DNA from 4 places in the Blastococcus sp. HT6-30 genome. Region 3 is predicted to be linked to each of the others. Evidence: riboswitches for the same ligand, from Rfam matches in the RefSeq annotation. Region 3 holds a riboswitch; each other region holds the start of a gene.

Region 1 (7,657 bases), 750 kb from region 3:
GCCCGCTGGTTGTCGGAGGCGGCTGCGGCCTACCGTCGACAGCTGGCCGACGACTGCGCCGCGGTCGACGCCTCGGCCGACGGGCTGGACGCCGCCGCCGAGCTGCTGCGCCGGCACGCCGACGAGCTCCGCGACCGGCTCGTGGCCATCGCCCGCGCCGAGCGCGAGGTGCGCGCATGGCTGGCCGAGCGGGCAACCCGCGGGGGCGAGCTGGTCGAGGACGTGGGCAGCGTGCTCGGGGAGCTGCCGGAGGCCGGTGCGGACGCGTGGCGGCAGGCCGCGGGCCGCCTGAGCCGGCTGGGCCTGTGGTGACCGGGCCCGGGGGGGAGGTGCGCATCACGGTGCGCTCCGGAACGGCGCCGCCGGTGCCGTCCGCTCCGGCCCGGCGCCTGCTCCTGACCGCCGCGGAGTGGGCCGTGCTCGTGGCGGAGTGGCCCGGTGCCCTTCCGCCCGGGCTCTCGGTCGAGGTGCCCGGGAGCCGGCAGCGGAACGATGCCGTCGCCGCGCTGGTGGCACGCGGGGTGCTGCGTGCACCGGTCGGCGGTCCGGTCGAGCCGGTTCCCGCCGTCGCCGCCGATCTTGCGGTGCTGCGCCGGCCGTTGCTGACGGTGCGGCTGGAGACCGGCGGCCGGGGCGGGAGGCGGCACGGCTGGTTCGCTCTCGGGGCGGACGTGGTCGTGGTCGTGCTGACCCTGCCGGACGGGGGGATCGAGCTGTCCCTGGCCCCCGCCGCCGGTCTCGGTGCCGAGCTGGCACGGGTTGTGCCGGAGGCCGCCGCCGTGACGGGGCCGACCGCCCGCGGTGGCGCCCCGCCGACCGGGGCCCTGCCGCTGGGCCTGCTGGACGCCGCACCGGCGGGGAGGGGTGGGCCGCCGCCGACCGCGGCGGAGGCGGCGCTGGCCGGGGAGCTGCTGCGGCGCACGGCCGGATCGCTCGACTGCCTGGTGCTGGGGCGCGCCGGTGGACCGGTCGGGGCCGGGCAGGTCTCGTGGCTGGCCACCGACGGCGGCTGGGTCGGCCTCCGTCCCCACCCCGGCGGCTCGCCGCGGCGGGTCGTCGACGTGGTGTCGGTGCGGCCGGCCGATCTCGGTACCTGGGTCGCGCCGACGGTGGCGGCGCTCCTGGAAGGCCGGGCGTGACCGCACCGGGGATCTCGGTCCGCGGCGGCGCCGGCGGGATCGAGGCCGACCTGGCCGACCTGGTCACCCTCGCCCGCGGCAGCACCGGTCTGGCCGAGGAGCTCGCGAGCGCCAGCGCCCGCTGCCGCCCGGTGCTGGCCGACCCCGACCTGCTGGCCTCCGCCCTGCTCGACCCGGCAGGCGTGGCCCGGTTCGAGGCCGCGCTGCTGGAGGCGCTGGACGGCCCGGACGGGCTCACCGTGCTCGCCGCGCGGTTCGCCGCCCGGGCGGTGGTCCTGCAGGGCGCGGCCGCCGCCTACGAGGCCGCGGACCGCGCACTGGCCGAGCTGGCCGACGCCCTGGAGTGGGCCGCCGGGTTCCTCTGGCCGGTTGCGGCAGGGGCACTGGTCCTCGGCGGCGCCGGCCGGGTCGCAACCAACCCCTTCGGGGTCGCGGCCGACATCGCCGCCGTGCTCGACGACCCCGAGCGCTGGTTGACCGAGCACCCCGGGCTGGTCGATGACGTCATGGGCGCCCTGCCCGGTCTCGGCAGCAGCATGAGCCTGCTGACCGTCGGGCTGACCGGGCCGTGGCTCGGCGGGGCAGACGTCCGGGTGGCGGCTCGGCGGCTCGGCCGGCTGTGGCCGGACGGGAGCCCGGTGGTCACGCCGTTGCCCGGCGACGACTCGGGACCCGCGGTCGTCGCACCGCGGGGCGTGGACGACCTGCTCGGGGCGCTCGAGGTCCGCGCGCTGCGCTCCGGCCCCGAGCACGACACGATCGCCGTCCGGGTGGTCACCTCCGCCAACGGCAGCACCGCCTACGTCGTCGACATCCCCGGCACCGCCGACTGGAAGGCGCCGCTCGGGCCGGTCAACCCGCAGACCCACGACCTGGGCACCAACGTTCGGGTGCTCGGCGGCGACGCCACCACCCGTCAGCAGGCGATCGCCGAGGCGCTCCGGCGAGCGGGGGCAGGCCCCGCCGACCCGGTGATGCTCGTCGGGCACAGCCAGGGCGGCATGGTCGCCGTCCAGGCGGCCGCCGACGCCGGCACGCCGGACTTCGACTTCGACGTGCGCAGCGTGGTCACCACCGGCTCACCCATCGCGCGGGCGGAGGTGCCGTCGTCGGTGCAGGTGCTGGCGCTGGAGAACGCGCACGACGTCGTTCCGCAGCTGGACAGCCGGGACAACGACGACAGCCCGAACGTCACCACGGTCACCTTCGACGGCCAGTACGGCAGCATCGCGGACAACCACGGCATCGGGACGGCGTACCGGCCGGCCGCCCGCGCCATCGACGCCAGCGACGACCCGTCGCTGGTCGCCTTCCGGGCCGGCGCCGCGCCCTTCCTGGTCGGGCCCGGGGACGAGGCGACGGTGGTCGCGCACGTCTACGAGATCGGCAGGAGATGACCCGGCGCCCCGACCCGACCGACGGCCTGCCGCCTCACGGGCGGCGCGGCCGTGCTGGTGCTGGCGGGCTGCGGGCCCTCCGGGGATCCGGCGGTGCCCATCGAGACGATCGGCATCGGGATCGGGCAGCAGCTCGTCGCCCGTGACGACGTGGTCGAGCCGGCCAGGGGGGTGCGGTCGCGGTCGACCTGCTCGACGGGGCCCAGCGCGCGCCGCTGGGGGGAAGGGGGACCCCGGCCGCAGTAGTGCTCCGCCGGCGCCTTGGGCCCCTCGTCCTGGACGGTTCGGCAACTGCGCAGCCTGTGTGCACCAGGGCGTCGGGGCGCGGTCGGCGCGTCGACGGCTCGTCCTCGTCGCCGTGGCGCCGGGCACGATTCGGGCATCGATGGCGGTGGATCGTCCCGACGAGGCGGAGATCACGGTTCCTGCTGTGTTTGAGGTCGAGGCGGAGCCTCATCCGGCGAGGCAGGGGGCTGCGCCGACGCGTCCGCCGTCGTGCCACCTCCAGGGCGTGCGGGCGGAAGCGGTGCCACCAAGAGGCGTGAAAGCGCAGGTCACGACCGGTGGGGCGGGTGGGGCTCGAACCCACGACCCAGGGATTATGAGTCCCATGCTCTGACCGGCTGAGCTACCGCCCCGGCGCTGACAGCCTGCCAGATCGAGGCGACGCACCGCTCGGACCCGCCCGTGTCAGGAGGTGCGTCTCGTTACCGGGCTGTGACATCTGGCCGATCCGCTTGTACTGTCTGCCGCGGTCCACCTGACCTCGCTCCCGAACCCGGGGGCTCGGGCGGACCCCGCCGAACCGTGCGGCCGGATGGCCGGATGGACCGGGGACCCATGTTCTCTGGGGTGAATCCCGCCTGCGCCTCCACGGGCAGGTGGGTAGGGCCACGTTCCGGCCCGAACCCGTCAGCTGACCTGGTAGGCGGACCGAGGAACGGAGACCGTCGCCTTGGCGACCTCGCACGACCAGCACCACCCCACCGTGCCGACCCGCGGGGGCCTCCGCCGCATCGGTCGGGCCGCCACCGCACTGACCGCTCTGCTGGCCCTCTCCCTGCTGGGGACGACGGCTGCGACGGCCGCACCCGGCGACGCGAAGAGCGAGCACGACCGCGTCGCCCAGGAGGTCGCCTCCATCGAGCAGCGGGTCAAGGACGCCGAGGCCCGGCTGGAGCAGATGACGCTCCGCGCCGAGGAGGCCAGCGGCGCCGTGCTGCAGGCGGAGGCCGAGCTGGCGACCGCCCAGCAGCACGCCGACGCCATCGCGGCCGAGCTCGCCGCCGTCCGCGCGGCCGTGGCGCGCACCCAGGGGGACGTCGCGGCACTCGGCCGGGAGGCCTACATGGGCCAGGACGAGACGTTCAGCGAGATGGAGATGGTGCTGCACGCCGAGGGCCCCGGAGAGCTGCTCCAGCAGGCCGCCACCCTCGAGCTCCTCGGCGAGGACCGGGCCGAGGTGCTCGAGGAGCTCCGGGTGGCCGAGGCGCGGGAGGCCCGGCTGGACGAGGAGGCGCGCGCCGCCGTCGCCCAGCGGGATGCGGCCGCGCGCACCGCCCAGGAGGCCCAGGTGGCCGTCGATGCCCTCCTCGCCGAGGCGCAGGCCGAGTTCGACGCGCTCAGCGCGGAGAAGGCGGCGCTGGACGAGCAGCTGCGCGAGGCGGAGATCCGGATGCTGAGCATGCAGGGCACCGCCGATCCGGCGGGCACCTGGAACCAGCTGCAGGCCGCCGAGCAGGCCGTCGGCGCGGTCACCGCGACCGGCGGTGGCACCGGTCTCACCCAGGGCCGGGTCACGTCCTGCTACGGCGCCCGCTGGGGCACCATGCACCTCGGCGTGGACATCGCGGCGTCGATCGGCACCCCGATCTTCACGCCGGAGCCGGGCGTCGTCCTGCAGGCGGGGCCGGCCAGCGGGTTCGGTCTCGCGGTCGCCATCCAGCACCACGACGGCGTGATCACCGTCTACGGCCACATCAACCAGTTCTTCGTGACTCCGGGCCAGGTCGTGGAGGGCGGTCAGCAGATCGCCGAGGTCGGCAACCGCGGCCAGTCCACCGGGCCGCACCTGCACTTCGAGGTGCACCGCGGGGGCCTCTACGCCGACCGGACCAACCCGGTGCCGTGGCTGGCCCAGCGCGGCATCTCCCTCGGCGGCAGCTGCGGCTGATCCGGCTCGTCCGCATCGGCCGCACGGCGTCGTCGTCCAGGATGGTGCCGTGCGGACGACGGCGGGGGAGGGCACCTGGCTGCGCGCCGGGCTGCTCGTCGCGCTGCTGCTCGCGGGGGTGGTCGTGGCCCTCGTCGTCGACCTCCCCGGCCGGACCACGGTGCGCGGCTGGATCGAGCACGGGGACGCGCGCACCTGGGTGCTGCTGATCGCCGGCCAGGCGGCGGTGCTGCTGGCGCCGGTGCCGCGTTCGCTGGTCGCCGCGCTGGCCGGAGCCGTCCTCGGCTTTGGCCTCGGGGTGGCCGTGGTGCTCACCGGCTCGCTGCTGGCGGCCCTGGTCGCCTTCGCACTCGCGCGCGGGCTGGGCCGGCCGGCCGCCGAGCGGCTGGCGGGCCCGCGGGTGAGGAGCGCCGACCGGCTGTTCACCGACCGGGGCTTCGTCGCCGTGCTGGCGGGCCGGCTGATCCCGATGATGCCGTTCGTCGTGGTCAACTACGCCGCCGGCCTCAGCGGCGTCCGGCCGCGGACCTACGTGGCCGCCACCGCGGTCGGGCTGGTGCCCGGCACGGTGGTCCAGGTGGGCGTCGGCGCCTCGGCGGGTGCCGTTGCCGCGTGGGTGGGCACGCCGTCGGCCCTGCCGGTCGTCGCTGTCGTGGTCGTGCTGGTCCTCGGCGTCGCCGCCGCCTGGCACCGGTGGCGGCGACGCCGGGCGGAGCCAGGAGCGGATCTAGCCGCGCCCGAACAACCGGCCCAGCAGCCCCCCGGCGCCGCCCACGGTGCGCGCCGCGAGCTGCAGGATCGGCCCGCCGGGGATGCCCGGCACCTTCTGGACGATGGGCGCGAGCTGCAGCAGCCCGCCGACGTCGTGCACCTTGAGCGCGCGGCGGGCCACAGCCGGAACCGGGTTGACCCGGCCGGAGGCGGCATCGAGAAGCAGGTCGGCCGCGGCCTCGACGGCCGGCCCGTCGACGACGCCGGCCGGCAGGCGGCGCACCTGCCAGCCGCCTCCGTGCGCGGTGAACCCCCAGCCCCCGTCCGGCGTGACGAGGCTGACGCGCCCGAAGATGCCGGTCGAGGCGGCCAGCGCGCCGGTGACGTCGGTCAGCGCCGCCAGGCCGGACTGCAGGACGGCCGCCGACGGCGGCTCGGCCCCGCACGAGACGAGATCCAGTCCGTGGACGGCGAGCTCGTAGGCCTGGCCGAGCACGACGCTCAGCAGCGGTAGCCGGCCCACGACGGAGACCGCCGGTGCGGCGTCGAGCTCCACGGGCTCGTCGGCCAGGTAGCGCGCGGTCGCTTCGCGGTTGCGGCGCAGCGCGGCCAGCACCTCCTCGCGGGAGGCGTCGCGGTGCGCGGCCGTGACCCGGGCGTTCACCGCGTCGGGGTCCGGTGGCGTTCCCGGCCCACCGGCCCGCGCAGAGGTGATGAGGTCGTGCAGCGCGGCGTGGTCCTCCCAGCAGCCCAGGTGCACGCAGATCTCGTGCGCCCGCCAACCGGGCAGGCGCGACGGGCGGTCGAGGTCGATCGACGCGGCCTGCGCCAGGAAGGCGTCCCACGCGCCGAGCACCATGCCGGCGACCTCGTCACGATCGGCCTCGGCCATCCCCTGGTGTCCGCCCACGTCAGGCCCTTACCCGGGGCTCCGCCGTGCCAGGCATGGGAACGGCGGCGCCGTCCCGCTCGGGAACGGGCCCAGCCGCCACCACCCCGGCCTGCTCGGTCCTGGGTCCTGCAGCGGACGCACGCCTCGTGGCTCGACGACCACAACTAGTAATCACCGCCAGACGGTGCTCGCGCCTGCAACCCCGGCGCCACATGACTCTCCGTGAACGGATCTCGGAGTCCTAGCCCGGTGGCGTCTCCGCTCCTCGCGCCGGACCGTCGGCCGAGGGTGGGAGCCTGTGAATAGCCTGGAGTGGCTGGACGTCGCCCGGTGGGCGTGGTAGTGGCGGGCTGACCAGCGACAAGGCGCCGACGCCGGAATCACCGACCACTTTCGCCCCATCAGTCGCACCCGGGCTGGCGCGATGGGGTCACCATCGTGCAAACTTGTTCCGGGAGCCCTGCTCCGCCACTGCCGATAACGGCGCGTCACCGAATCGATGGGTCCGTAGGGGAAGACGAGACCGATCGAGTCGATGGAGGTGCCCCGTGCAGCGACGGTCAACCCAGGGTGTCGTCTTCGTGCACGCGTGCCCGAAGGCGCTCTGCCAGCACGTCGAGTGGGCGCTGGAACGCGTCGTCGGCGCGCCGGTCTCCCTGTCGTGGGCTGAGCAGCCCGCAGCGCACGGTTCCTACCGTGCTGAAGTGGCGTGGACAGGTTCGCCCGGTACCGGGGCCAAGCTCGTCGCTGCGCTGCGCGCGTGGCCGATGCTGCGCTTCGAGGTCACCGAGGAGGCCAGCCACGGCAACGATGGCGAGCGCATGTCCTACGTCCCCGGGCACGGGGTCTTCCGGGCTCCGACCAGCGCCAACGGCGACCTCATCGTCACCGAGCAGCAGCTGCGCCACCTGGCCGCCACCGCGACGTCGATCGAGGCGTTCCGCCACGGTGTCGACCAGCTGCTGGGCGCGGCCTGGGACGCCGATCTCGAGGTCTACCGGCACGCCGGCGACGGCAGCCCGGTGACCTGGCTCCACCAGGTCGTCTGAGAGGGACCCCCGCCGCTCGCACGGGCGCGGCGGGGTCGTCGGGTAACAACTCCGCTACGACACTCCCGGCCTGACCGGGACGGCGTCGTAGCCTGGGGCCGGTCGTCCGGGCGCCGTCGGGGAAGCGGCGCCCGGACGACCCACCACGTCTCCGCGGCTCGAACGCGGAGGCAGGGCCGCTGACGCGGGCACCCCGGCGCCCCGCGGCGGAGATCAGAGCGGGATGTTCCCGTGGGCCCCGCGACCGAGCGGCGCGGCCGCGAGCGCCTCGATCAGCCGCCTGCGCGTCTGCGCCG
Region 2 (7,657 bases), 710 kb from region 3:
GGTGGCCTACTGCAACGCGACCTCCTCGGCGCAGTTGGCCGCGCAGTACCCGGAGTCGGGCGGCAGCTACCTCTATGGGCGGGAGCGCCTCGGGCCCTGGTGGGGCTTCCTGGCCGGCTGGGCGTTCGTGGTGGGCAAGACCGCCAGCTGCGCGGCCATGGCGCTGACCTTCGCCGCGTACGCCGTTCCGCAGGCCTGGGAGCGGCCCGGAGCGGTCGCCGCCGTCGTGGCGCTCGTGGCGGTCAACTACCACGGGGTCACCCGGACCGCCGGGCTCACCCGCGTGCTGGTCGTCGTCGTGCTGGCCGGGCTCGCCGTGGCGGTCCTCGCCGCGCTCGCTCACGGCACCGCCGACCCGGCCCGGCTCACCGGCTGGACCGCCGGACCGGACGGCTGGTACGGCCTTCTGCAGTCGGCCGGGCTGCTCTTCTTCGCCTTCGCCGGCTACGCCCGCATCGCCACCATGGGCGAGGAGGTCCGCGACCCCGCCCGCACCATCCCCCGCGCCATCCCGCTGGCGCTGGGCATCGCGGTCGCCGTCTACGCCGTCGTCGCGGGAACGCTGCTGCTCGTCCTCGGGCCGGCCGGGATCGCCGGAACGGCCACCCCGCTCGCCGACGCCGTCGCCGCCGGGAGCTGGGCGTGGGCCGCACCGGTCGTCCGGATCGCGGCCTCCGCCGCCGCGCTCGGGGCTCTGCTCGGGCTGGTCGCCGGGGTGGGCCGGACGTCGCTGGCGATGGCGCGGACCGGCGACCTCCCGCGCGCGCTGGCCACGGTGCACCCACGCCACCGCGTGCCGCACCGCGCGGAGCTGGCGCTGGGCGCGGTGGTGTGCGCGCTGGTGCTCACCGTCGACCTGCGCGCGGTGATCGGGTTCTCGTCGTTCGGCGTGCTGCTGTACTACGTCGTCGCCAACGTCGCCGCCTTCACCCAGGCGGCCGGCCACCGGCGCTGGCCGCGGGCGGTGCAGGTGGCCGGTGTCGTCGGGTGCCTGGCGCTGGCGGCGACCCTGCCGTGGCCGTCGGTGCTGGCCGGAACGGGCACGCTGGCCGCCGGAGTGCTGTACCGGGCGGTCCGGCTGCGGAGCTCAGGGCCCGGCTCCGCGGCGCACGACCGCGCGTAACGGCCGCGGGTAGGTCAGACTCCGGACGTGACCGTGGACGAGCACTCCTCCAGCCACCGCACCGCGGCCATCTGGTCCTACCAGGGGCACGGCGTCCACGCCGCTCCGGGCGTGCACGAGTATGCGGTCGAACTGGTGCAACAGGCACTGCCCGAGGGCGGCCGGATCCTCGAGGTCGGTGCCGGCTGCGGAGCACTGGCGTGCCGGATGCGCGAGGCCGGGTTCGACGTCGTGCCCACCGACCTCGACCCGCCGCACGACTGGATCCACCGGCTGGACCTCGACGACCCGGTGTGGACGGAGGAGACCCGCGGCCCCTTCGACATGGTGGTGTGCGTCGAGACGCTCGAGCACGTCGAGAACCCGCGGAAGGTGCTCCGCTCGATCCGGTCGCTGCTCCGGCCCGGCGACCGGCTGCTCGTCAGCACGCCGAACGTCACCCATCCGCACTCCCGGCTGAAGATGTTCCTCCGGGGGGCGCCGTTCATCTTCGGGCCGAAGCACTACCACCAGCCAGGCCACATCTCGATCCTCCCCGACTGGATGCTCGTCGAGCACGTCCGGCTGGCCGGCTTCACCGACGTCACCGTGACCACCGGCGGCAGCACCTGGTACGAGGGCCCCCGGCGCCTGGCCCACCGCGTGGAGACGGCGCTGCTGGCGGCCATCGGCCTGCGGCACCGGGCCGACTCGGGCGAGGGCATCTGCACGTTCGTCACCGCCGTCGCCGTCTGACGGACCGGCATGCGGGGCCGGGCGCCCGCGCCCGACCCGGCGGCCACCGGCACGGCGAGCGTCTCCTGCCGAGGGCGGCAGGAGACGCTCGCCGGTGGTCAGCCGGCGGTCCGGAAGGCCACGTGCGGATGGTCCATGTGGTTGGCGGTGGGCGATCCCCGGTCCGCCATGCCCTGCCACGCCCAACCGGTCCACGAGGCGGCGATCCGCTGCTGCCAGATCACGTAGTCGACGCCGAACCGCGCGGCGTTGTCGATGACGTACTGGGCGATCGCGTCACCGGCGGCCCGGTCGTCGTAGACCATGAAGTCCGCGGCACGGTCCTGCGTCGGGCTGTGGCCGGGCCGGGTGAGGACCGTCGGGATGCCGAACCGCTCGGCGACCTCCTGGACGGCGGGTCGCACGTGGGGGGCCCACACGTCGTACGCGGCAGGAGCCGCAGCCGGCCGCTCCGCCCGGCTGGCCCGCGGCACCGGCGCGTTCACGACGGCGGCCGGGCCGCCCCCGCCGCTGAGGGCGAGACGCTGACCGACCCGCAGGACGTTCGCGTTCGGACCGATCACCTGCAGGTTGAGGGCGTGCAGCTGCTGCCAGGTGATGCCGTGGCGGGCGGCGATCCTGCCCAGCGTGTCGCCTGCCTGCACGGTGTACGAGCTCGCAGCCGTGCTCGGCGCGGCCTCCACCGGTGCGGAGCCGCCGATGGACAGCGCCTGCCCGACGCGCAGGACGTTCGGGTTCGCGCCGATGGTGGCGCGGTTGACGTCGTAGACGGTCTGCCACGAGGTGCCGTGGGCGGCCGCCAGGGAGCTCAGCGTGTCACCGGGCTGCACCGTGTGCTCACCGGTGTGGGCCGCGGCGGAAGCCAGGCCGGTGAAGGAGAGGGCCGATGCTGCCGCGAGCACTGCCGCGGGGCGTGCCACGACGGCCACGGCCGACGTGCGGGCGGCACGGTGCCGCCCCTGGGAGCGATTGCGCATGGGGATGTGAGCCTCTCGCCGCCTGCGGGGTTAGCTGTCGGGTTCGGGCGAGAGCTGCCCGGCCGTGGACCACGGCTTCACCCCAGGGCCTGACGGCCCGGTCCTGCGAGAGTGGGTCCCCCGCGCCTGCCCGTCGTCTCGATGTGGCCGGGTGGCGGGGGCAGGTTCGGCGGTACGCCATCCGGTTCCGCCGATCGGCGGACAGGGGCACGGTAGGCAGAGCGGGAGGGGCGGCAGGAGTCCGTGCCCGGCTTTTCCCGGGACCCACCGTGCCGTCGGACGCAGGGTGACCGGACGTGCGCGCAGAGCGGAACAACTGCGGCCGGAACGCGCCGCAGCCCTCGTCGGTGCAGGCTCAGGCGGTCCCGACCCTGGCCGGGGCAGACGACGCCCGGCAGCCGGTGGTCCAACCCCGGGTGACCGGCACCCGGCCAGCGCTCGACGCCGGCGGCGAACCGGTCGGCGGACGTTCCGCCGGCCTCCCGGACTGCCGATGAGACAGGCATGCGCACCAGCCACGCCGCCACCGCGATCGCTGCCTTCACCGCCGGCCTGACCGCCGCGGCGGCCCTGCGCCGTCGTGCCGGCCAACGCGAGAACGCGATCACTGCCGCCGCCCCGGGCATTCCCCCGGCCGCCCGGGCGCCGGGGCACGACGCCGTCGTGCTGCCCTTCGCCCGCCCGGTCCTGGCCGGGCCGGTACCCACGCAGCCGCGGTCGCCGGCTCGCTGCGGAGAGAGCGGCGGCCGGACCAAGGCCGGTGCGCCGTGCGGGGCCCGGACCACCACCGGCGGGCGCTGCCACCACCACCCGATCGCCGCCTGAGGCCCGCGGTGGCGTCCCAGCTGGTCGGTGCGGGGCAGGATGGCGCCATGGACATCCTGAGCAGCCGCGTCCTGCTGCGACCGTCCGATCCGCAGCGGTCGCAGTCGTTCTACCGCGACGTCCTGGGCCTGGCGGTCCATCGCGAGTTCGGACCCTCGGAACATCCGGGGGTCGTCTTCTTCCTGGGCAACGGGCTGCTGGAGGTCTCCGGTCGGTCGTCGGACAGCCCGAAGGGGCTCGCGCTGTGGCTGCAGGTCCGCGACGTCGCCGCCGAACACCGCCGTCTCACGTCGGCCGGCGTGACGGTCACGCAGCCGCCCCGGCTCGAGCCATGGGGGCTGATCGAGATGTGGATCGAGGATCCGGACGGCGTCCGGATCGTCGTGGTGGAGGTCCCCGACGACCATCCCCTGCGCCGCGACCAGCGCTGAGCCGACGCCGACGACGCGGGGGGCGGGGCGACGGACGAGTCGGCCTGTACGCCGGGTTCTGTCCACGGGCGCCTTGCGGCCTCCCGATGGGCGGTCATCCATCTAGGCCTGCCGTTGCCGGCAGGCTCCAGCGGTCTACCCGCAGGCTCGGACGGGCCGCCCTCGAACGCCTGCGCGGAACGGCGGCGGACCGCCGAACCTTCTTGACCTAGCTCCGGGTGGGGTTTACCGAGCCACACCGGTCACCCGGTGTGCGGTGGTCTCTTACACCGCCGTTTCACCCTTACCAGCGGCGAGCCGCTGGCGGTCTGTTCTCTGTGGCACTGTCCCGCGGGTCACCCCGGGTCGCCGTTAACGACCACCCTGCCCTGTGGAGCCCGGACGTTCCTCGGCGACGGGGTCTCCCCCGCCGACGCGACCGCCCAGCCGACTCGTCCGTCGTGCCGGCCAGTCTAGTGCCGCGTCCGGGGCGAGGAACACGCCCACGGGCATCACCGGTCGCGGACGCCCCCGGCCGACTCGCCGCCGGTGCCGGCGGTGGTCATCCCCAGTAGAGCGTGAAGCCCACCCGGCGGCCGCCGTCCTCGGTGAGGGTCGCCATGTCGATCTGCTGCCGGGCCTGCTCCTCGACCGGCTCGTCGGACAGCGCCTCGAGGTACCGGCGGTGCTCGGTGAGCGAGGCGACGGCGGCCTCCGCTCCCCCGCTGACGTCCATCGCGTGCGGTGGCTCGCCGCCCATGTGCTGCACCGCGACGTACTGCACGCCGGCCCACGGCTCCTCGGCGAGGTCCGGGAAGATCCACTCGTTGGCCGCATCGGCGACCGCGTCGAGCACCGACCGGGTGAGCGCCCGGTGGTCCGGGGAGTTCAAGGCGACAGGGCTGACGCCGGGCGGCGTCCAGGCGTCCCCGCCGTGCAGGGTCACCACCAGTTCCGGGCGGTGCCGCCGGATGCCCCCGGCGAGCTCCCGGCGCAGCTCCGGGCCGGCCACCAGCACGCCGTCACGCTGATCGAGGAACTCGACCTCGGTGACGCCGACGACCGCGGCCGACGCCCGCTCCTCGGCCTCCCGCAGCCGGCCCGCCTCGGCCGGCGGCATCCCGGCGATCCCGGCCTCGCCGCGGGTGGCCAGCAGGTAGTGCACCTCCTTGCCGGCCGCCGTCCACACGGCGACGGCGGCGGCGAGGCCGTACTCGATGTCGTCGGGGTGGGCGGCGACGACCAGGGCGCGCTGCCAGTCGTCGGGCATCGGGGCGCTCGGCATGCTCGCAGTGTGCCCGGCCCCGGCGCGGCGGTCACCCTCGCGGCACGGCAGCCGCCCTCGGTCATGCCCGGCCGCGGGCGACCCGCAGCGCAGCCCGCACCATGGGCACCTGCAGGGGCAGCCGCACCCCCGAGACCGCGAGCGGAACTGCCGCCCGCGGAACGATCCGGAACGTGTGCAGGTGGGCCGGCACGAAGGCCAGCAGCAGGCCGGCGGCGGCCCAGCCGCCCGCGCGCCGGGTGGCCGGCGCGGCGAGCAGCGCCGCGGTGCCGATCTCGGCGACGCCGGAGGCGAGTACCCATGCGCGGGCGTCGCCGAGCTCCGGGGGCACCAGCCACTGGTAGGTGCGCGGCCGCACCAGGTGGAGCACCCAGGATCCACCCAGCAGCGCTCCCAGCCACGTCACGCTCGGCGGCTTCCGCACGGGCCCACCGTAGGGTTCCCCGTCGTGTCCGCCGTCGACCTGCTCATCGCCGCCGGTGTCGCCTTCGTCGCTGGCGTCGTCAACTCCATCGCCGGCGGCGGTTCCCTGATCCTCTTCCCCACCCTGGTGGCGCTGGGGCTCGGCACGGTGGCGGCCAACGTCACCAACTCCCTGGCCCAGTGGCCCGGCTACCTCGGCGGCGTCGCCGGCTTCCGGCGCGAGTACGCCGGGCAGCGCCGCCGGCTGGTCCGCTTCTCGGCGGTCGCCGTCGCCGGCGGGCTGGTGGGCAGCGTCCTGCTGCTGACCACGCCCTCGGAGGCCTTCGACGTCGTGGTTCCCGTGCTGGTCCTGATGGCCAGCCTGCTGCTCGCCGTCCAGCCCCTGGTCACCCGACGCCTGGCCGGTCAGGCCGCCGGCGAGCCCGGCCGCGACCCCGCCTGGCTGTATCCGGCGCTGTTCCTCGCCACCGCTTACGGCGGCTACTTCGGCGGCGCGCTCGGCGTGATCCTCGTCGGCGTGCTGGGCATCGGGCTGCACCGGCTGAAGCTGGCCAACGCGCTGAAGTCCGCGCTCGCGGCGGTCACCGCCACGGTGACGCTGGTGGTGTTTGGCGTCTTCGGGCCGGTCGCCTGGGCCGTCGTCGCCGTCGCCGCGCCGGCCAGCCTCGTCGGCGGCTTCCTCGGCGCCCGGATCGCCAGCCGCATCCCGGTGGCTCCCCTGCGGGTGCTCATCGTGACCTTCGGCGTGGCCGTCTCGATCTACCTGTTCGCCCGGGTCTGACCCGCCGACAAGGGTGCCGGCCCGCGGTCACGTGACGGCGCCGACCGTCGGCCGAGGACGGCCGGACCGCTCAGCGCAGGTGCGCGGTGTCGTTCACCAGCCGCACCGAGGCCCCGCCCTCGGACGTCCAGGCGACCGTGCACAGCGACGCCGCCTCGAGGAACACCCGGTGGACGACGTCGTCGCCGACCCCGAGCCCGGCCGCGAGCAACAGCTTGATCGGCGTGACGTGGCTGACCACCAGCACGGTCCTCCCTGCGTGCCGGGTGAGGATGCGCCGGCGGGCACCGGCCAGCCGGACGCTCACGTCGGTGATCGACTCACCCCCCGGCGCGGCCACCGTCACGTCGGACATGAAGCGGCGCACGGCCAGCGGGTGCCGGGCGCGGGCCTCGTCGAGGGTGAGCCCCTCCAGGTCGCCGAAATCCAGCTCCCGGAGGTCGTCGTCGAACTCGACGGGCAGTCCGAGCCGGGCGGCCACGATCTCGGCGGTCTCCCGCGTGCGGGCCAGCGGCGAGGCGACGACGACCTCGATGCCCAGGTGCGCGGCACGCTCCCCCGCCGCCTCGGCCTCGGCCCGGCCGGTGCGGGACAGCGGCAGCTCGTTGCGCCCGCTGAACCGGCGCTCGGGCGTGTGCTCGGTCTGCCCGTGGCGCAGCAGGTGCGTGACGGTGGTGACGACGGGAGCGGGCTCGGGCACCGGCTGGACGTCGTCCTCGGCGGCCGAGGGTTCGGCGGCGGCGTCGCGGTGCACCGGCCGGCCGTCCATCGCGCTGTTGGCCAGCGCGTCGGCCGCACCGTTCTGCGCCCGCGGCACCCACGTGTACCGGACGCTGCCCAGCTTCCGGGCGATCTGCTGGGCCTGCAGCGCGAGCTGCTGCATGTCGGGGTGCTTGATCTTCCAGCGGCCCGACATCTGCTCGACGACGAGCTTGGAGTCCATCCGCACCTCGACCTGGGCGGAGGCGTCGATGTCGAGCGCCGCCTGCAGCCCGGCGACCAGCCCGCCGTACTCGGCGACGTTGTTGGTGGCCCGCCCGACCGACGCGGCGCGCTCGGCCAGCACCCGCCCGGTCTGCGCATCCCGCACCAGCGCGC
Region 3 (7,657 bases):
CGGGGGCGGCGTGCTCGGCTACGTGCTCGGCCGGCTGCGCGGTCGCCGGTCGACCGCGCAGCCCGGCCCCGCGGAGGCCGACCCCCGGTGACCGGCCTGGCCGTCGACGACGCGGCCTGGGCGAGCGCCTGGCGTGGCCGCGCCCCCGGCGACAAGCTCCTGCTCTGCGCGGGCCTGGTCGGGTGCGCGCTCGTGCTCCCGCCCTGGCCCGGTGCCGTCCTGGTGGCGGCGAGCGCGGTGGCGCTGGCACTGGGCCCGGCCCGCGTCCCGCCCGGCACCTTCCTCCGGGCCGTCCGGTGGCCGCTGGCGTTCATCACCGTCGGCGCGGTGACGGCGGTGGTCACCGTGGACGGCGGCGGACTGGGCTGGGCGCCCGACGCGGCGGAGCGGGCGGGACAGCTCGCCGGGCGGGCCGTCGCCGGCAGCGCCGCCGTGCTGCTGCTGGCCACCACCACCCCCATGTCCGACCTGCTGCCGCTGCTGCACCGGCTGCGCGTGCCGGCCGCCGTGGTGGAGATCGCCTCGGTCACCTACCGGCTGCTGTTCGTGCTGCTCGACAGCCTCGGCACCGTGCGGGAGGCCCAGGCCGCCCGGATGGGCTGGTCGACGCCGCGCCGCTCGTACCGCTCGGCCGGGATGCTCGCCGCCGCCGTCCTGACCCGGTCGTGGGACCGCGCCCGGCGCATGCAGGAGGGGCTGGCCGGCCGCGGCATGGAGACGGGCCTGCGGGTGCTGCCCGATGCCCGGCCGTCGTCGCGCCCCTTCCTGGTGCTGGCGGTGGCGCTCCCGGCCGCCGTCGTCGCGCTGACCCTGGTGCTGCGGTGAGCCACCGGACCCTCGCCGCCGCGGGCCTGGTCGCCGGTTACCCCGGCGCGGCCCCGGTGCTCGACGGCGCGGCGGTCCGCGTGCCGCCGGGGCTGCGGCTGGCGCTGCTCGGCGCCAACGGTTCGGGCAAGACCACGCTGCTGCGCTGCCTGTCCGGGGCGCTGCGGCCCGCCGCCGGCACGGTCACCGTCGACGGCGAGCCGCTCGCGCACACCCGCCGCGGCCTGCGCGCCCACCGCCAGGTGGTCCAGCTCGTGCTGCAGGACCCGGACGACCAGCTGTTCAGCGCCTCGGTCGGCCAGGACGTCTCCTTCGGCCCGCTCAACCTCGGCCTGGCCGAGGACGCCGTCCGGGCCCGCGTGGCGGAGGCGCTGGAGCTGCTGGGCGTGGCACCCCTGGCATCGCGGCCGACGCACCAGCTCTCCTACGGCGAACGCAAGCGGGTGGCGATCGCCGGTGCCGTCGCCATGCGCCCGTGCGTGCTGCTCCTCGACGAGCCGACCGCCGGGCTCGACCCGACCGCGGTGGCCGACACCCTCGCGGCGCTCGCCCGCCTGCAGGAGCACGACTCCACGGTGGTGATGAGCACCCACGACGTCGACCTGGCGCTGCGCTGGGCCGACGAGGTCGCGGTCGTGGTCGACCGGACCGTGGTCCAGGGCGCCCCCGGCACGGTCCTCGGCGACGGCGGCCTGCTCGCCCGGGCCCGGCTGTCCCGCCCGTGGGCCCTGGAGGTCGGCGCCCGGTTGCGCGACCTCGGGCTGCTCCCCGACGGTCCGCTCCCCCGCGACGCCGCGGGGCTGCTGGCCGCGCTCCCCGACCGTCCGGGGGTGCCCATGTGACGACCGTGGGGATCGGGCTGTCGTCGGGGGTGAGCGCCGCCGAGGTGCTGGCCGCGGTGGACGCCGTCCTGCCCCCGGTCGCCGGCCCGGTGCGGCTGGCCACCCTCGACACGCGGTCGACCGAGCCGGGGCTGGTCGCGGCCGCCGCACGGCGCGGCTGGCCGGTGACCGGCCACCCGGCGGCGGACCTGGCCGCCGTGCTGGTGCCCACGCCGTCGCCCGCCGTCGCGGCCCGCGTCGGCACCCCCTCCGTGGCCGAGGCGGCGGCCCTGCTCGGCGGGGGTGAACTCGTCGTCGGCAAGACCGTCCACGGCCGGGTGACGGTCGCCGTCGCCCGGCTGCCCGACGCCGCCGGGACCGCCGTCGACGCCGAGGACCGAGGAGGTCCCGTGACCCCCGACCCGGCCGGCGAGCTGCTGCACCCGGTGGGGCTCCGGCTCGCCGGCCGGCCCGTGGTCGTGGTGGGCGGCGGCGCGACGGCGCACCGCGGGGTCGCCGGCCTGCGGGCCGCCGGCGCAGTGGTCACCGTGGTCGGCCCCGAGGTCACCCCCGCGCTGGAGTCGCTGGCGACGACCGGCGGGATTGCCTGGGAGCGCCGGCCCTACGGCGCCGGCGACCTCGCCGGTGCCTGGTTCGCGCTGGCGGCGAGCGGGGACCCCGCGGTGGACGCGGCGGTGGCCGCGGAGGCGGAGCAGGCCCGCATCTTCTGCACCCGGGCCGACGACCCGGCGCTGTCCAGCGCCGCACTCCCGGTCGCGGGCCGGGCGGGCGACCTGGTGGTCGCGGTCCACCGCGCCGCGGATCCCCGGCGGGCGGCCGGTGTGCGGAACGCCGTGCTGGCCGGCCTCGGCGACGGGACGCTGGCTCTCCGGTCGCCCGACGCCGGAGCCGCCCCCGGACGCGTGGTCCTCGTCGGTGGCGGCCCGGGGGATCCGGGGCTGATCACGGTGCGCGGCCGGCAGGCGCTCGCCGAGGCCGACGTCGTGCTGGTCGACCACCTGGCACCCCGGTCGCTGCTCACGTGCCTGGCGCCCGGCGCCGAGGTGATCGACGCCGCCAAGCTCCCGCGGGGCCGGTTCATGGCGCAGGAGCGGATCAACGACCTGCTGGTGGGCCACGCGCGCGCCGGCCGGCGGGTGGTCCGGTTGAAGGGCGGCGACCCGTTCGTCTTCGGCCGCGGCATGGAGGAGCTGGCGGCCTGTACCGCCGCCGGGGTGCCGGTGGAGGTGGTGCCGGGCGTCACCAGCGCCGTCGCCGTTCCTGCCCTGGGCGGCATCCCGGTCACCCATCGCGGCCTGACCCACGAGTTCGTCGTCGTCTCCGGCCATCTGCCCCCGGGCCATCCGCAGTCGCTGGTCGACTGGGCGGCCCTCGGCCGGCTGCGCGGCACGCTCGTCGTGCTCATGGGCGTGGAGACCGCCCCCGCGATCGCCGCGGCACTGGTCGAGCACGGCCGGGCGCCGGACACCCCGGTCGCCGTCGTGGCCGACGGCTCCACCGCCACCCAGCGGAGCGTGCGCACCACCCTCGCCGGCCTGCCGCAGGTCCTCGCCGACGGTGGCATCCGGCCACCTGCGGTCTGGGTCGTCGGCGAGGTCGTGAGCCTTGCCACCGTTTCCGAGGGCGCTCCGGCGGTGCGCCGTGACCGTGCGTGAACGCGTCGGCAGCGGAGGAGGAAAGGCCCGACGAACTCGTCACCCGACGTGGTGACGGCGCCGGTCGCCCCCTAGCGTGGGCCCGTCCGGACGGACCCGTCCGTCGCCCGACCGGTGACAGCCGCCCGGACGCCGCCGAACCACCCGCCGGCACCGCCGGCACCCGGACCGGGGACCCATCGCACTCCCGGGGTGAAGCGACCGACCGACCCGGAAGGGCCGCCGGACGCCGGGCGTCTTCCCGCCCGAACCCGTCAGCTAACCCGGTAGGCGGCCGTGGAAGAAAGGAAAACCCGCCGAACATGGCGAGTTCGCTCAACCCTGCCCACCGCCGGATCACCGGCCGTCGGGCCCTGGTGGCCCTCGTGGCCGCCGGCGGTGTCGCCCTCACGCCGCTCCCCGCGTTCGCCGACCCCGAGCGGCCGACGACGTCGCAGCAGGCCGCGCAGCTGATCGCGAGCCGGGCGCACGACCTGGAAGTGCTCACCGAGCGGTACAACGAGACCCGCGAGCAGCTCAAGGCGACCCAGCAGGCCGCCGACCTGGCCGCCGAGGAGCTCACCGCCGCGCAGGCCGCCCTGGAGCGCGCCCGCGACCGGGTCCGCACCGTGGCCCGCAGCGCCTACACCGGCGACGGGCTCGGCGTCCTCGAGGCCATGCTGACCAGCGGCTCCGCCGGCGACCTGGTCGACCGGGTGGGCCTGCTCGACGCCATCGCCGCGCACAACAACGGCGTGCTGAGCGAGGCCCGTCAGGCCGGGGAGGACGCCGACCGGGCCCGGGCCTCGGCCGAGCAGGCAGCGGAGGACGCGCGGTCCCAGGTCGACCGGGTCACCGCCGAGCGGGCCCGGCTGGACCAGCAGATCGCGGAGTACCAGGCGCAGTACGAGCGGCTCACCGAGGAGGAGAAGCGCGCCTCCCGGGCCGCCGCGGAGCGGCACGCCGCCGAGCAGGAGGTGGCGGCTGCCCAGGAGGCGGCGGCTGCCGAGGAGGCTCCGGCCGAGCAGGCCCCGGCCCCTGCGGCGCCGCGCGCCTCGGCGCCGGTCGCCGCTGCCCCGGCTCCGGCGGCCCCGCCTGCTCCGGCTCCGGCTGCTCCGGCTCCGGCTGCTCCGGCTCCGGCTGCCCCAGCTCCGGCTGCCCCAGCTCCGGCCGCCCTGCCGGCTCCGGCCCCCGCACCCCCGCCGGCGCCGGTCGCGGGCGGGAGCGCCGCGGCCCGGACCGCGGTCGACACCGCCCTGGCCCAGGTGGGCGACCCCTACGTGTGGGCCGCCGCCGGGCCGAACGCCTTCGACTGCTCCGGGCTGGTGCAGTACGCCTACGCCGCGGCCGGCATCTCGGTGCCGCACTCGAGCCGGATGCAGTCGACCATGGGCACCCCGGTGTCCCGGTCGGCCCTGCAGCCGGGTGACCTGCTGTTCTTCTACAGCCCGGTCAGCCACGTCGGCATCTACGTCGGCAACGGGCAGATGGTGCACGCCTCGACCTCGGGCGTGCCGGTCAAGGTCGCGTCGATCGACTCGATGGGCAGCTTCAACAGCGCCCGGCGGATCGCCGGCTGATCTCGGGGCGCGCGGGGCGGCGGTCCGCCCCGCGCCCCCGCCTGCCCGGAGGCCCGGGCGGGCGGCGTGGGACGATCGCGTTCCGTGCGGGTCGGGACGCGGGGCGAGCTCCCCCGCGAGGTCAGGGTCCTGGCGGTCATCGCCTTCGTCGTGGCGTTGGGGTTCGGCATCGTCGCGCCGGCGATCCCGCTGTTCGCCCGCTCCTTCGGCGTCGGCACCACCGCCGTCGGGCTGGCGGTGAGCGCCTTCGCGTTCTTCCGCTTCGTCTCCGCGTTCAGCGGCGGCACGCTGGTCGAGCGCTTCGGCGAGCGGCTGGTGCTGGCCACCGGCCTGGCCATCGTCGCCGTGACCACCGGTGCGGCGGGGCTGGCGGGGTCCTTTCCGCTGTTCCTCGCCCTGCGGGCGGCCGGTGGCATCGGCAGCGCCATGTTCACCGTGGCCGCCCTCTCGCTGCTGCTGCGCGTCGCACCCCCGTCGCACCGAGGGCGGGCGGCCGCCACCTGGCAGGGCGGCTTCATCCTGGGCGGCATCGCCGGGCCCGCGGCCGGCGGGCTGCTGGCCGAGCTCTCCCCCCGGCTGCCCTTCTTCCTCTACGCCGGGTTCCTGCTCGTGGCCGGCGGCGTCGGTGTGCTGATGCTCCGCTCGGCCGCGCCCGCCCCGGACCCCGAGGCCGCGGACGTCGCCTCGCCCGACCTCGGCGCCGGGCCGATGCCCCTGGGCACCGCGCTGCGCTCCCGGGTGTACCTCGCCGCGCTGGTGGCGAACTTCGGCGTCGGCTGGGTGCTCTTCGGCGTCCGCAACTCGCTGGTGCCGCTGTACGTGACCGAGGAGCTCGGCCGGACGGTCGCCTGGGCGGGCGCCGGCCTGCTGGCCGGCTCGGTCGCCCAGGCGCTGGGGCTGCTGCGGTCCGGCCGGCTGGTGGACGGCTGGGGACGGCGTCCCTCCCTGGTGGTCGGCGCCGCGCTGGGCACCGCCGCCATGGCGATCCTCGTCCTGCCGCCGGTCATCTGGGCGTTCCTGCTGTCCATGGCCGTCTTCGGGCTGGCGGCCTCCCTGCTGGCCAGCGCGCCGGCCGCGCTCGTCGGCGACATGAGCGCCGGGCGGGGCGGCCGGGTCGTGGCGGTGTTCCAGATGTCGGCCGACCTCGGGGCCATCGCCGGCCCGCTGGTCGCCGGCTGGCTGACCGACGTCGCGTCCTTCCAGGTGGCGTTCGCCGTGAGCACCGCCGTCCTCGCGGCCGGTCTCGTGGGCGGTCTGGTCATGCCGCGCGAGGCGCCCCGGCCCGCGGCGGTCGGGGCGCCCACCCCCTGACCCCCGTCAGCTGCTCCGGTACAACCGGGTGGTCAGCGGCAGGAACACCGCGGCCAGGCCGGCGGCCACCGCCAGCGAGACGCCGATCGCGCCGCCGTCCGGTGTGCCGTCCATCAGCGAGCGGCACGCCGTCGCGAGGATCGAGATCGGGTTGACGGCGACGAACGCCTGCAGCGGCCCGGGCAGCGTGGCGGGGTCGACGAACACGTTGGACAGGAACGTCAGCGGGAAGATGCCCATGAAGCCGGCGTTCATCACCGCGTTCGGGCTCCGGAGCAGCAGGCCGAGCACCGAGAACGCCCACGACAGCCCGAAGGAGAGGACCAGCACGAGGGCCAGTGCCGCCACGGCACCGGCCACCCCCGCGTCCGGGCGGTAGCCCAGGAGCACACCGACGACGATGATCACGGTGCCGGCGACGACGTACCGGACGCTGTCCCCGAGCAGCGAGCCCAGCAGTCCAGCACCCCGTGGATCGTCCCGGCCGGGACGACGAGGTCCAGCCCGCCGACGGCCGTCGTCCCCCCGTAGGTCTTGACCAGTGCGGTCGCCTCGACCGCCAGGGGTGCGTGCAGCTCCATGGGGACCTCGCCGGGTGTCGCCTCGTCGGGTTCTTCCCCCTGTTCGACGGACTCTCCTCGGCGGACTCATCGGAGGCCAACGACTTCTCCGCGGCCGGGCACCGTGCCGGCCGGAGCGGCGAGAAAGATCCGCCACCTCTGTGTGGCGGCGGCCGGGCCGGGGAAGGGGCAGGCGGAGTGCGCGGACGTGGTCGCCGGCCAGAGCTGACGTCGGGCGCTCGCCCAGCCGGACCGACCACGCCGCGAGGAGGCACGCATGGACATCGCCGCGATGCGGGCCAGCTTCGCGAAGGCCGCCGCGACGGGCGACGAGGCGCCGCTGTACTTCTACTCGCACCTGTTCCTGAGCCACCCCGAGACCCGGGCGATGTTCCCCGTCTCGATGGCCCACCAGCGCGACCGGTTCTTCCACGCCCTCGGCGAGGTCGTCTCGCACGTCGACGACCTCGAGGGCCTCGTGCCCATCCTGAAGCAGCTCGGGTACGACCACCGCAAGTTCGGCACCCTCCCGGCGCACTACCCGGCGGTGCTGCCCAGCCTGCTGGCCACCCTCGAGCACTTCGACGACGAGTGGGACGAGCACCGCGCCCGCACCTGGACCGAGGCCTACGGGCTGGTCGCCTCGGTGATGATCCAGGGCGCCGAGGAGTCCGCCGACCACCCCGCCACCTGGCGGGCCGAGGTCGTGGCGCACGAGCGCCGCTCGGTCGACGTGGCGGTGCTCCGCGTCCGCCCCGAGGTGCCGGTGGACTACCTGGCCGGTCAGTCGCTCTCCCTGGAGATCGACCGGCGTCCCCGGCTCTGGCGCTACTACTCCCCCGCCAACGCACCCCGCGACGACGGCACGCTCGACGTGCACGTCAAGGCCCGCCCCGGCGGACCGG
Region 4 (7,657 bases), 340 kb from region 3:
GATGTTCGCGTCCTCGGTGGCGATGACGACGTCGCAGGTGCCGAGCAGCGCCGCGTTGCCGGCGAAGCAGCGGCCGCTGGCGATGCCCACGGTCGGCACCAGCCCCGAGAGCTTGCCGAACAGGGTGAAGGCCATCGTGTCGAGCGCGGAGACGTGCGTGGAGTCGACGTCGCCGGGCCGCCCTCCCCCGCCCTCGGCGAAGAGCACGACGGGCAGCCGGCGCTTCTCGGCGAGCTCGAACAGCCGGTCCTTCTTGAGGTGCCCGCGCATGCCCTGGGTGCCGGCGAGCACGGTGTAGTCGTACGAGACGACGACCGCCGCACTTCTCTCCCGGCCCACCAGGTCGCCGTTGACGTCGGCCAGCCCGCCGACGACGCCGTCGGCGGGGGTGCGCTCCTGCAGCTCCGCCCGGCTGCGGCGGCGCTCCTGGGCGGCGAAGACCAGCGGTCCGTACTCGAGAAAGCTGCCCGGGTCGACGAGGTCGGCGAGGTTCTCCCGCGCGGTGCGCCGGCCCTGGGCGTGCCGCTTGGCCACGGCCTCCGCCCGGTGCGCGTCGAGGCCGGCCTCGTGGCGGCGGCGGACCTCGGCGAGGTCGGGGCGGTCGGCGTCGAGGTCCATCTCCTCGCGCTGCGCGTCCCCGCCGGACGCGGCGTGCTCGACCTCGGCGAGCAGCTCACCCTGGCGGACGGTCTCGCCGATCCGCACCGCGATCCGCCGGACGGTGCCACCGGCCGGCGGCGCGACGACGTGTTCCATCTTCATCGCCTCGAGGACGACGACCGCTCCTCCGGGCTCGACGGTCGTGCCCGGCCCGGCCTCGATCGCGACGACGGTGCCGGGCACGGGCGCCCGGAGCCCGTCGCCGGTCTCCCCGGCTTCCGCCGCGACGGCCGGCGCGAGGTCGGCGAGGTGGTCGTCGACGAAGGTGGTGGTCGCCTCGGTGATCTCCGGATGCGCCAGCAGGGCCCGGAGGACGCCGGTGTTCGTGGCGACGCCGCGGACGTCGACCTCGGCCAGCGCCCGGTGCAGGTGCGCCAGCGCCTCGGGGAGACCGCCCTGCCGCTCGTGCACCACCACCTTGGCGAGCAGGGAGTCGTAGCGGGGGCTGACCTCGGTGCCCGGCCGGGCCGCGGTGTCGACGCGCACGCCGGGGCCACCGGGCAGGGCCAGCGACGCGATCGCGCCCGCGGAGGGGACGACGACGCCGTCGGCGGTGAGCGTCTCGGCGTTGACCCGGGCCTGGACGGCGCACCCGACGGCGCGGGGCGGGCCGTCGGCCAGCCCGAGGTCGGCGAGCGTGGCGCCGGCGGCGACGCGCAGCTGCAGCCGCACGAGGTCCAGGCCGAGGGTCTCGTCGGTGACCGGGTGCTCGACCTGCAGCCGTGGGTTGCACTCGAGGAAGACGAACCGCTCGGGGTCGCCGGCCGGCACGAGGAACTCGACGGTGGCCAGCCCCCGGAGGCCGACCTGCCGGGCGAGCGCCGCCGCGGCGTCGTGCAGCCGCCTCCGGACCGCACCCGGCAGGTTCGGCGCGGGCGCGATCTCGACGACCTTCTGCCGGCGGCGCTGCAGGGAGCAGTCGCGGTCGCCCAGGACGACGACGTCGGCGACGGCGTCCCCGAGCACCTGCACCTCGACGTGCCGGGCGTCCTCGACCAGCTCCTCGGCCAGGAGCGCGTCGCTGCCGAAGGCGACCCGGGCCTCGCCGGAGACCGAGGCGACGGCGGCGGCGACGTCGTCGCCCCGGCGGAGGACGCGGGTGGCCCGTCCGCCGCCGCCGAACCGCGCCTTCAGCATCACCGCGCCGCTGGCCGCCACCAGCTCGGCCACCTGCTCCGCCGTGACGGCGTCGGCGGTGCCGCGCGGAACGGGAGCGCCGGCGGCCGTGGCGGCCGCCCGGGCGCGCACCTTGTCGCCGAGGACCTCCAGCACCGCGGCGCCCGGGCCGACGACGGTCAGCGGTCCGCCGCCGTCCTCGCAGGCCCGCGGCAGCGCCGGGTCCTCGGACAGGAAGCCGTAGCCGGGGTGGATGAGGTCGCAGCCGGTGGCGCGCGCGGCCCGGACGACCGCCGCGGCGTCGAGGTGCGCGGCCGGGCCGCTGCCGGGGAGGAGGTGCGCCTCGTCGGCCGCGGTGAGGTGCGCGGCGTCGGGTTCGTCGGCGGGCGCGACGGCGACCGACGTCATCCCCTCGGCCGCCGCCGCACGGGCGATCCGGACGGCGATCTCACCACGGTTGGCGATCAGCAGGCGGGCCACCCGGCGATGCTCGCACGGACCTCCGACGCGCTGTGGCGCCGGTCACCGCCCCGCCCGGGACGCTGCGCACGCGATCGTGGACGGCCAGTCGGGGCATGCTGACCATCGAAAAGTAAGCGCGCGATCGCTCTCCGTGCTGTCGGATGGACACGAGTCGCGACCGCCGTCGGGATCGGCGGAGGTCCGCTCGGCGAGTCGCGCTCCCGGCGGGGCCGGATGGCCCGCCACGGGAGGGCCCGGAGAGCCGCGTCCGGCCGCTTTGTGACCTTTCCGTGACCGACCTAGCGTCGTCGCGGTCCGCCCGGGGCCCCGTCGTCACCACACCCGGTGACACCCGCGCGGACACCGCCGAACCGGACGTCGGATCGCACCGCCGCCCGGACCGGGGACCCACCGCAGCACTGGGGTGAAGCGCGACCGGCCACGACCGGGAGCGCCGGGCGAGTTCCCCGCCCGAACCCGTCAGCTAACCCGGTAGGCGGTTGTCGGAGAACAGGAGAACCCGTCGTCCATGACGACCACCCGCACGTCCTCGACCACCCGCCGCTCCCTCCGCGGGGCGGCGCTCGCTCTCGTCACCGGCGCGGGGATCGCCCTCACCCCGCTGACCGCCTCGGCCTCAGCTCCCGCTCCCGCTCCCGCTCCGGTCGCGGCGACTCCGGTGGCCCTCGCCTCCGCCCCGGTGGCGGCGCCGGACCATGCCGCCCAGGTCGCGGTCGACACCGCGCTCGCCCAGGTGGGCAAGCCCTACGTCTGGGGCGGCACGGGCCCCGGCGGCTACGACTGCTCCGGCCTGACCTGGTCGGCCTACCAGGCCGCCGGCGTCGAGATCCCGCGGACCTCGCGGGCGCAGTCGACCGCGGGCGTTCCCGTGAGCCGCGCCGCCCTGCAGCCCGGTGACCTGATCTTCTTCTACGACCCGGTGGGCCACGTCGGCATGTACATCGGCGACGGGCTGATGGTGCACTCCTCGACCTTCGGCCAGCCGGTCGCGGTCGTGCCGGTCGACTCGATGTGGGGCTACAACACCGCCCGCCGGGTCGCCTGATCGGGACGCGCTCCGCGTCGATGCCCCCGGCTGCTCCCGCGGCCGGGGGCATCGCCGTCCGGGCGTCCTGACACCCCTCCGGGTTACCGTCCGTGCCCGACGACCGCCTGTGCAGGGAGAGCCGTGACCGACCACCTCCAGTCCCCTCCTCCGCACGGGTTCCTGCGGCCGGGCCTGTGGCTGGACCGGTTCGACTTCGCCAGCGGAATGCTGGTGCAGGCGCAGTGGGACGGCGGCATGCCCTACCAGCGGAGCGGCGAGGTGACCGGCGCCGTGGCGGACCCGCTGCCGCTGCTCCCCGACGGCGCGGTGCTGCGCCTGGACCGCAAGGACGGCAGCTCCCGCACGGTCGTCGCCGCCCTGCCGGGGCTGCTGGCGCGGCTGGAGGTGGCGAACCGGATGACGACGGTCGACGTCGTCGGTGCCGACCTGGCCGCCGTCGAGGCGCTGGTGGCGCAGGTCGTCACCGGCGCCGAGCAGGTCACGGCCGCACCGGAGGGCGAGGTGCAGATGGCTTTCTGGTCGGGCGGCTCGAACGGCGGGCTGGAGTCCTCGCGCCGGGTGACCGCACCCAGCTGGGCCGAGGCTGCGGTCAACTACCCGGAGCGGACGCGGCGGTCGCTGGCAGCCCTCATGACGGCCACCGACATGTCGGGGCGGGCCGGGCGCCTGGTGCTGTGGCACGGCGTCCCCGGAACGGGGAAGACGACGGCCGTGCGGGCCCTCGGCCGGGAGTGGTCGGACTGGTGCCGGGTGCACTACGTGATGGACCCCGAGCGGCTCTTCGCCGAGCCGCAGTACCTGCTGCAGGTGGCGGGGGTCGACGAGGACGAGGACGACGACGGCCGGTGGCGGCTGGTGGTGGCGGAGGACTGCGACGAGTACCTGCGCTCGGACGCCAAGGTGCGGGCCGGCGCATCGCTGGGCCGGCTGCTGAACCTCTGCGACGGCATCCTCGGCCACGGACTCCGGGTGCTGGTCCTGCTGACCACCAACGAGGACGTCGGCCGCCTGCACCCGGCGATCACCCGCCCCGGCCGGTGCCTGAGCCAGGTGGAGTTCGAGCTGCTGTCGCCGGACGAGGCGCAGGCGTGGCTGGGCGACGGCGCTCCCGCTCCCGAGCGCCCGATGACGCTGGCGGAGCTGTACGCCCGGCGCGAGGAGCGCGTGCACCCGACCGAGGCGCGGGCGGCGGAACCCGGCGGCTATCTCTGAGGGCGGCCGTCACACGGAGCGGAGGGTGGCCCGCTTGAGCCGCACGATCAGCCGCATCCCGCCCGACCGGGCCAGCTCCTGCTGCCGTGCGCGCAACTGATCGCCGAGCTCCTCGAGGCGCTCCTCTCCCAGGGCGTGCGACTGGGGGAACATCCGCTGCTCCTCCTCCATCGTGTGATGGCGCACCGTCTTCTCCAGCATGCGCACCTCGCCGGCGAACTCCGGATCGGTGACGTCCGTGCGCATGACGGTCGCGACCTGGTCGTCGATCTGCCGGTGCTCGGCGTGCGCGAGCGCCAGCAGCGGGGAGACGTCGGGTACGGCGGGGTAGAACAGCTCGTCCTCGATCTGGGCGTGGATCTCGATCTCGCGGAGGAACCGGTTCCGGAGCTCCTCCCGCCGGTCGGCCTGCGCCTCGGTGGTCTCCGCCAGCTCGCGGAGCAGCCCGCGCAGCACGTCGTGGTGTGCGATCAGCACCTCGTCGGCCTTCATCGGGACGCCTCCTCCTCCGTGGTGATCGCCGTCGGGCTGCGCCACCGGGCCCGCCGCCGCACCTCCACCGCGCCGTCGCTGATGCGGGTGTCGTAGCAGGGCAGCGGGGCCGTGGCCGGCCCCTGCGCCGGCTCCCCGGTGTCGAGGTCGAAGCGCGACCCGTGCCACGGGCAGACCAGCTCGTCGCGGTGCAGCCAGCCCTCCCCCATCGGACCGCCCATGTGCGGGCAGCGCCCGCTGACCGCCCGGACCGCGCCGTCGGTGCGGACGAGCACCACCGGAACGCCGTCGACGTCGGCGCCGAACGGCTCGCCGTCGGGGAGGTCGGCCAGGCGCGCGACCGGGGTGAAGGTGCGGGGCGACCGGCCGGCCGCGGAGTGGTCGACGCCGAGCCGGTGGCGGTAGGACAGGACGCCGCCCAGGTAACCGCTGGTGAGGACGACGGCGTAGCCGGCGGCGGCCGTCACCCGCGCCCGCACCGTGCGGCCGCGGCCCCGGTCGGCGAACGACCACGCGTAGAGGGCGAGCGCGGTGCTGTTGAGGGCCGCGTGCACGAGGCCGACCCGGCGGGCCTCGTCGTGGGCGTGCTGCCAGTCGGTCATCCCGCTCGCGGCGGCGCCCACCGCACCCGCGATCCCGAGGCCGACGACGGTGCGCGCCGCCTGCCCGGCGCCCGGACCGCCGCGGCCGGTGGCGTCGAGGCCGTCGAGCAGGGCGGCGGCGCTCCAGGACCCGATCGGCACGGTGACGAGGAAGGGGTGCAGGGGGTGCCCGAGCCAGACGCCGTGCAGGAGGTCCTGGAGCGGGCGGGCGTACCGACCCGCCAGCAGGAAGGTCAGCGAGATCCCGTGCTCGACCTGGTAGCCGGGCGCATCGAGCAGCTGCCACCGCTCGACCGTGCCGACCGCCCGCTCGAGCAGGGCCCGGACGCTCACCGGTGCACGTCTTCCGCCGCCATGCCCGAGGCCCTGCCCACCCCGGCACGGCGGAAAACAGGAGGTGGCGACGTCCTCGTGCCCGGGGCCGGGTGGTCGTAACGTCCGACGGCATGGCTGATCGAGAGTTCCGGACGGTGCTGGAGGGTGGCTCCTACTTCGAGGGGCCGCGGTGGCGCGACGGGCAGTGGTGGGTGTCGGACTTCTACCGGCACACCGTGAGCCGGGTGGCGGCCGAGGGTGGCGCGGAGACCGTCGTCCTCGAGGTGGAGAACCAGCCGTCGGGGCTGGGCTGGCTGCCCGACGGCTCGCTGCTGGTGGTGTCGATGAAGGACCACCGGCTGCTGCGGGTCGCCGACGGCGAGGTGTCGACGCACGCCGACCTCTCCGACGTCTGCACCGGCCTGCTCAACGACATGGTGGTCGACGCCTCGGGTCGCGCGTTCGTGGGCGACTTCGGCTTCGACCTGATGGGCGGCGGGGCGCCGGCGCCGGCCTCGCTCAAGCGGGTCGACCCCGACGGCACGGTGAGCGTGGTGGCCGAGGGGCTGCGCTTTCCGAACGGCTCGGTGATCACCCCGGACGGCGCGACGCTGATCGTCGGCGAGACGTGGGGCAACCGCCTCTCCGCCTTCGCCATCGGCTCCGACGGCTCGCTGGGCGAGCGGCGGGTGTGGGCGTCGCTGGGCGCCGAGCCGGTGGGCGGCTCGGTCGAGGAGCTGCTGGGGCAGGTCGTCGTCGCGCCGGACGGCTGCACGCTGGACGCCGACGGGCACGTCTGGGTCGCCGACGGCTTCGGCTCGCGGGTGCTCCGCCTCGCGCCCGGCGGGACGATCGTCGATGAGATCACCGCACCCGGCGGGATGGGCGTCTACGCCTGCGCGCTGGGCGGCGAGGACGGCCGCACGCTGCTGATGTGCTGCGCCCCGGACTTCCACGAGCACACGCGGGCGCCGGTGCGCGAGGCGGTGCTGGTGTCGACGCAGGTCGCCGTCCCGCACGCGGGCCTGCCGTGAGCGGCGAGAGGGCCGTCCGGGGGGGCTGACGGTGGGACGGCAGCCCAAGCCGGGCACCTACCCGCACGACTACACGGAGGGCGACGACCGCCGGTTCGGCGACAGCGGGGTGGGCGCGACCTTGCGCGTACTGCACGGCCCTGGGCGGGGCATGGGGAGCACGGAGGGCGTTCCCTGCGTCGTCGAGGTCCTGGCCGCGGACGGCGACGTGATCGACGAGGCGCGCGCCGGCGACGCGACCACGTCCTCGGAACGAAGCCCCGGGCCGTCGCGGAGCTCCGCGCGGCCGCGACCGAGGAGCTTGGCGTCGTAGAGGGCGCGGTCGGCGCTGCGCATCAGCTGGGAGGCGCTCTCCCCGTCGCCGTACTGCGCGACCCCGCAGGACAGCGAGATGTCGGGATGCAGTGCGCAGATCCTCCGTACGAGCGCGAGCGCGTCGGGGCCACGCATCCCCGGCAGGAGGAGGGAGAACTCGTCGCCGCCGTGCCGGGCGAGCACCGCGCCGGCCGGCAGCTGGGCGCGCCAGACGTCGGCGACCCGGCGCAGCACGCGGTCGCCGATCTCATGGCCGTGGGCGTCGTTGACCGACTTGAAGTGGTCGACGTCGATGAGGACGGCGGAGAGCGGCTCCCGCGTGCGGACGGACTCACTCATCAGCTCGAGCATCGCCGCGTCGAAGCCCCGGCGGTTGCGCA

Evidence for each region. A riboswitch is a leader RNA that binds a small molecule or an ion and turns the genes downstream of it on or off. The one in region 3 is predicted to bind cyclic di-AMP.
Region 1: it holds a riboswitch for cyclic di-AMP, as region 3 does, so the genes downstream of both, ABC795_RS06400 (peptidoglycan DD-metalloendopeptidase family protein) here and ABC795_RS09985 (NlpC/P60 family protein) in region 3, are expected to answer to the same signal.
Region 2: it holds a riboswitch for cyclic di-AMP, as region 3 does, so the genes downstream of both, ABC795_RS06565 (LysM domain-containing protein) here and ABC795_RS09985 (NlpC/P60 family protein) in region 3, are expected to answer to the same signal.
Region 4: it holds a riboswitch for cyclic di-AMP, as region 3 does, so the genes downstream of both, ABC795_RS11645 (NlpC/P60 family protein) here and ABC795_RS09985 (NlpC/P60 family protein) in region 3, are expected to answer to the same signal.

The regions. Positions count from the first base shown of each region.
Region 1 covers NZ_CP155792.1:1,321,200-1,328,856, forward strand. The annotation lists gene ABC795_RS06380 (hypothetical protein) at 1-312, shown strand, start outside; gene ABC795_RS06385 (hypothetical protein) at 342-1,139, shown strand; gene ABC795_RS06390 (alpha/beta hydrolase) at 1,136-2,536, shown strand; tRNA gene ABC795_RS06395 (tRNA-Ile) at 3,101-3,174, opposite strand; cyclic di-AMP (ydaO/yuaA leader) riboswitch at 3,325-3,481, shown strand; gene ABC795_RS06400 (peptidoglycan DD-metalloendopeptidase family protein) at 3,492-4,709, shown strand; gene ABC795_RS06405 (maleylpyruvate isomerase N-terminal domain-containing protein) at 5,437-6,330, opposite strand; gene ABC795_RS06410 (DUF3145 domain-containing protein) at 6,861-7,361, shown strand; gene ABC795_RS06415 (carboxyl transferase domain-containing protein) at 7,575-7,657, opposite strand, start outside.
Region 2 covers NZ_CP155792.1:1,354,507-1,362,163, reverse strand. The annotation lists gene ABC795_RS06575 (APC family permease) at 1-1,123, shown strand, start outside; gene ABC795_RS06570 (methyltransferase domain-containing protein) at 1,151-1,858, shown strand; gene ABC795_RS06565 (LysM domain-containing protein) at 1,957-2,835, opposite strand; cyclic di-AMP (ydaO/yuaA leader) riboswitch at 2,860-2,959, opposite strand; gene ABC795_RS06560 (hypothetical protein) at 3,340-3,660, shown strand; gene ABC795_RS06555 (VOC family protein) at 3,708-4,091, shown strand; RNA gene rnpB (RNase P RNA component class A) at 4,123-4,525, opposite strand; gene ABC795_RS06545 (PIG-L family deacetylase) at 4,633-5,355, opposite strand; gene ABC795_RS06540 (hypothetical protein) at 5,417-5,779, opposite strand; gene ABC795_RS06535 (sulfite exporter TauE/SafE family protein) at 5,804-6,559, shown strand; gene ABC795_RS06530 (bifunctional RNase H/acid phosphatase) at 6,630-7,657, opposite strand, start outside.
Region 3 covers NZ_CP155792.1:2,066,614-2,074,270, forward strand. The annotation lists gene ABC795_RS09965 (energy-coupling factor ABC transporter substrate-binding protein) at 1-91, shown strand, start outside; gene cbiQ (cobalt ECF transporter T component CbiQ) at 88-825, shown strand; gene ABC795_RS09975 (ATP-binding cassette domain-containing protein) at 822-1,667, shown strand; gene cobA (uroporphyrinogen-III C-methyltransferase) at 1,664-3,322, shown strand; cyclic di-AMP (ydaO/yuaA leader) riboswitch at 3,458-3,610, shown strand; gene ABC795_RS09985 (NlpC/P60 family protein) at 3,625-4,881, shown strand; gene ABC795_RS09990 (MFS transporter) at 4,966-6,192, shown strand; gene ABC795_RS09995 (ABC transporter permease) at 6,199-6,600, opposite strand; gene ABC795_RS10000 (hypothetical protein) at 6,597-6,773, opposite strand; gene ABC795_RS10005 (globin domain-containing protein) at 7,030-7,657, shown strand, end outside.
Region 4 covers NZ_CP155792.1:2,411,150-2,418,806, forward strand. The annotation lists gene ABC795_RS11640 (carboxyl transferase domain-containing protein) at 1-2,256, opposite strand, end outside; cyclic di-AMP (ydaO/yuaA leader) riboswitch at 2,593-2,752, shown strand; gene ABC795_RS11645 (NlpC/P60 family protein) at 2,768-3,304, shown strand; gene ABC795_RS11650 (DUF5925 domain-containing protein) at 3,428-4,519, shown strand; gene ABC795_RS11655 (hemerythrin domain-containing protein) at 4,529-5,011, opposite strand; gene ABC795_RS11660 (Rieske 2Fe-2S domain-containing protein) at 5,008-5,946, opposite strand; gene ABC795_RS11665 (SMP-30/gluconolactonase/LRE family protein) at 6,060-6,962, shown strand; gene ABC795_RS11670 (GGDEF domain-containing protein) at 7,032-7,657, opposite strand, start outside.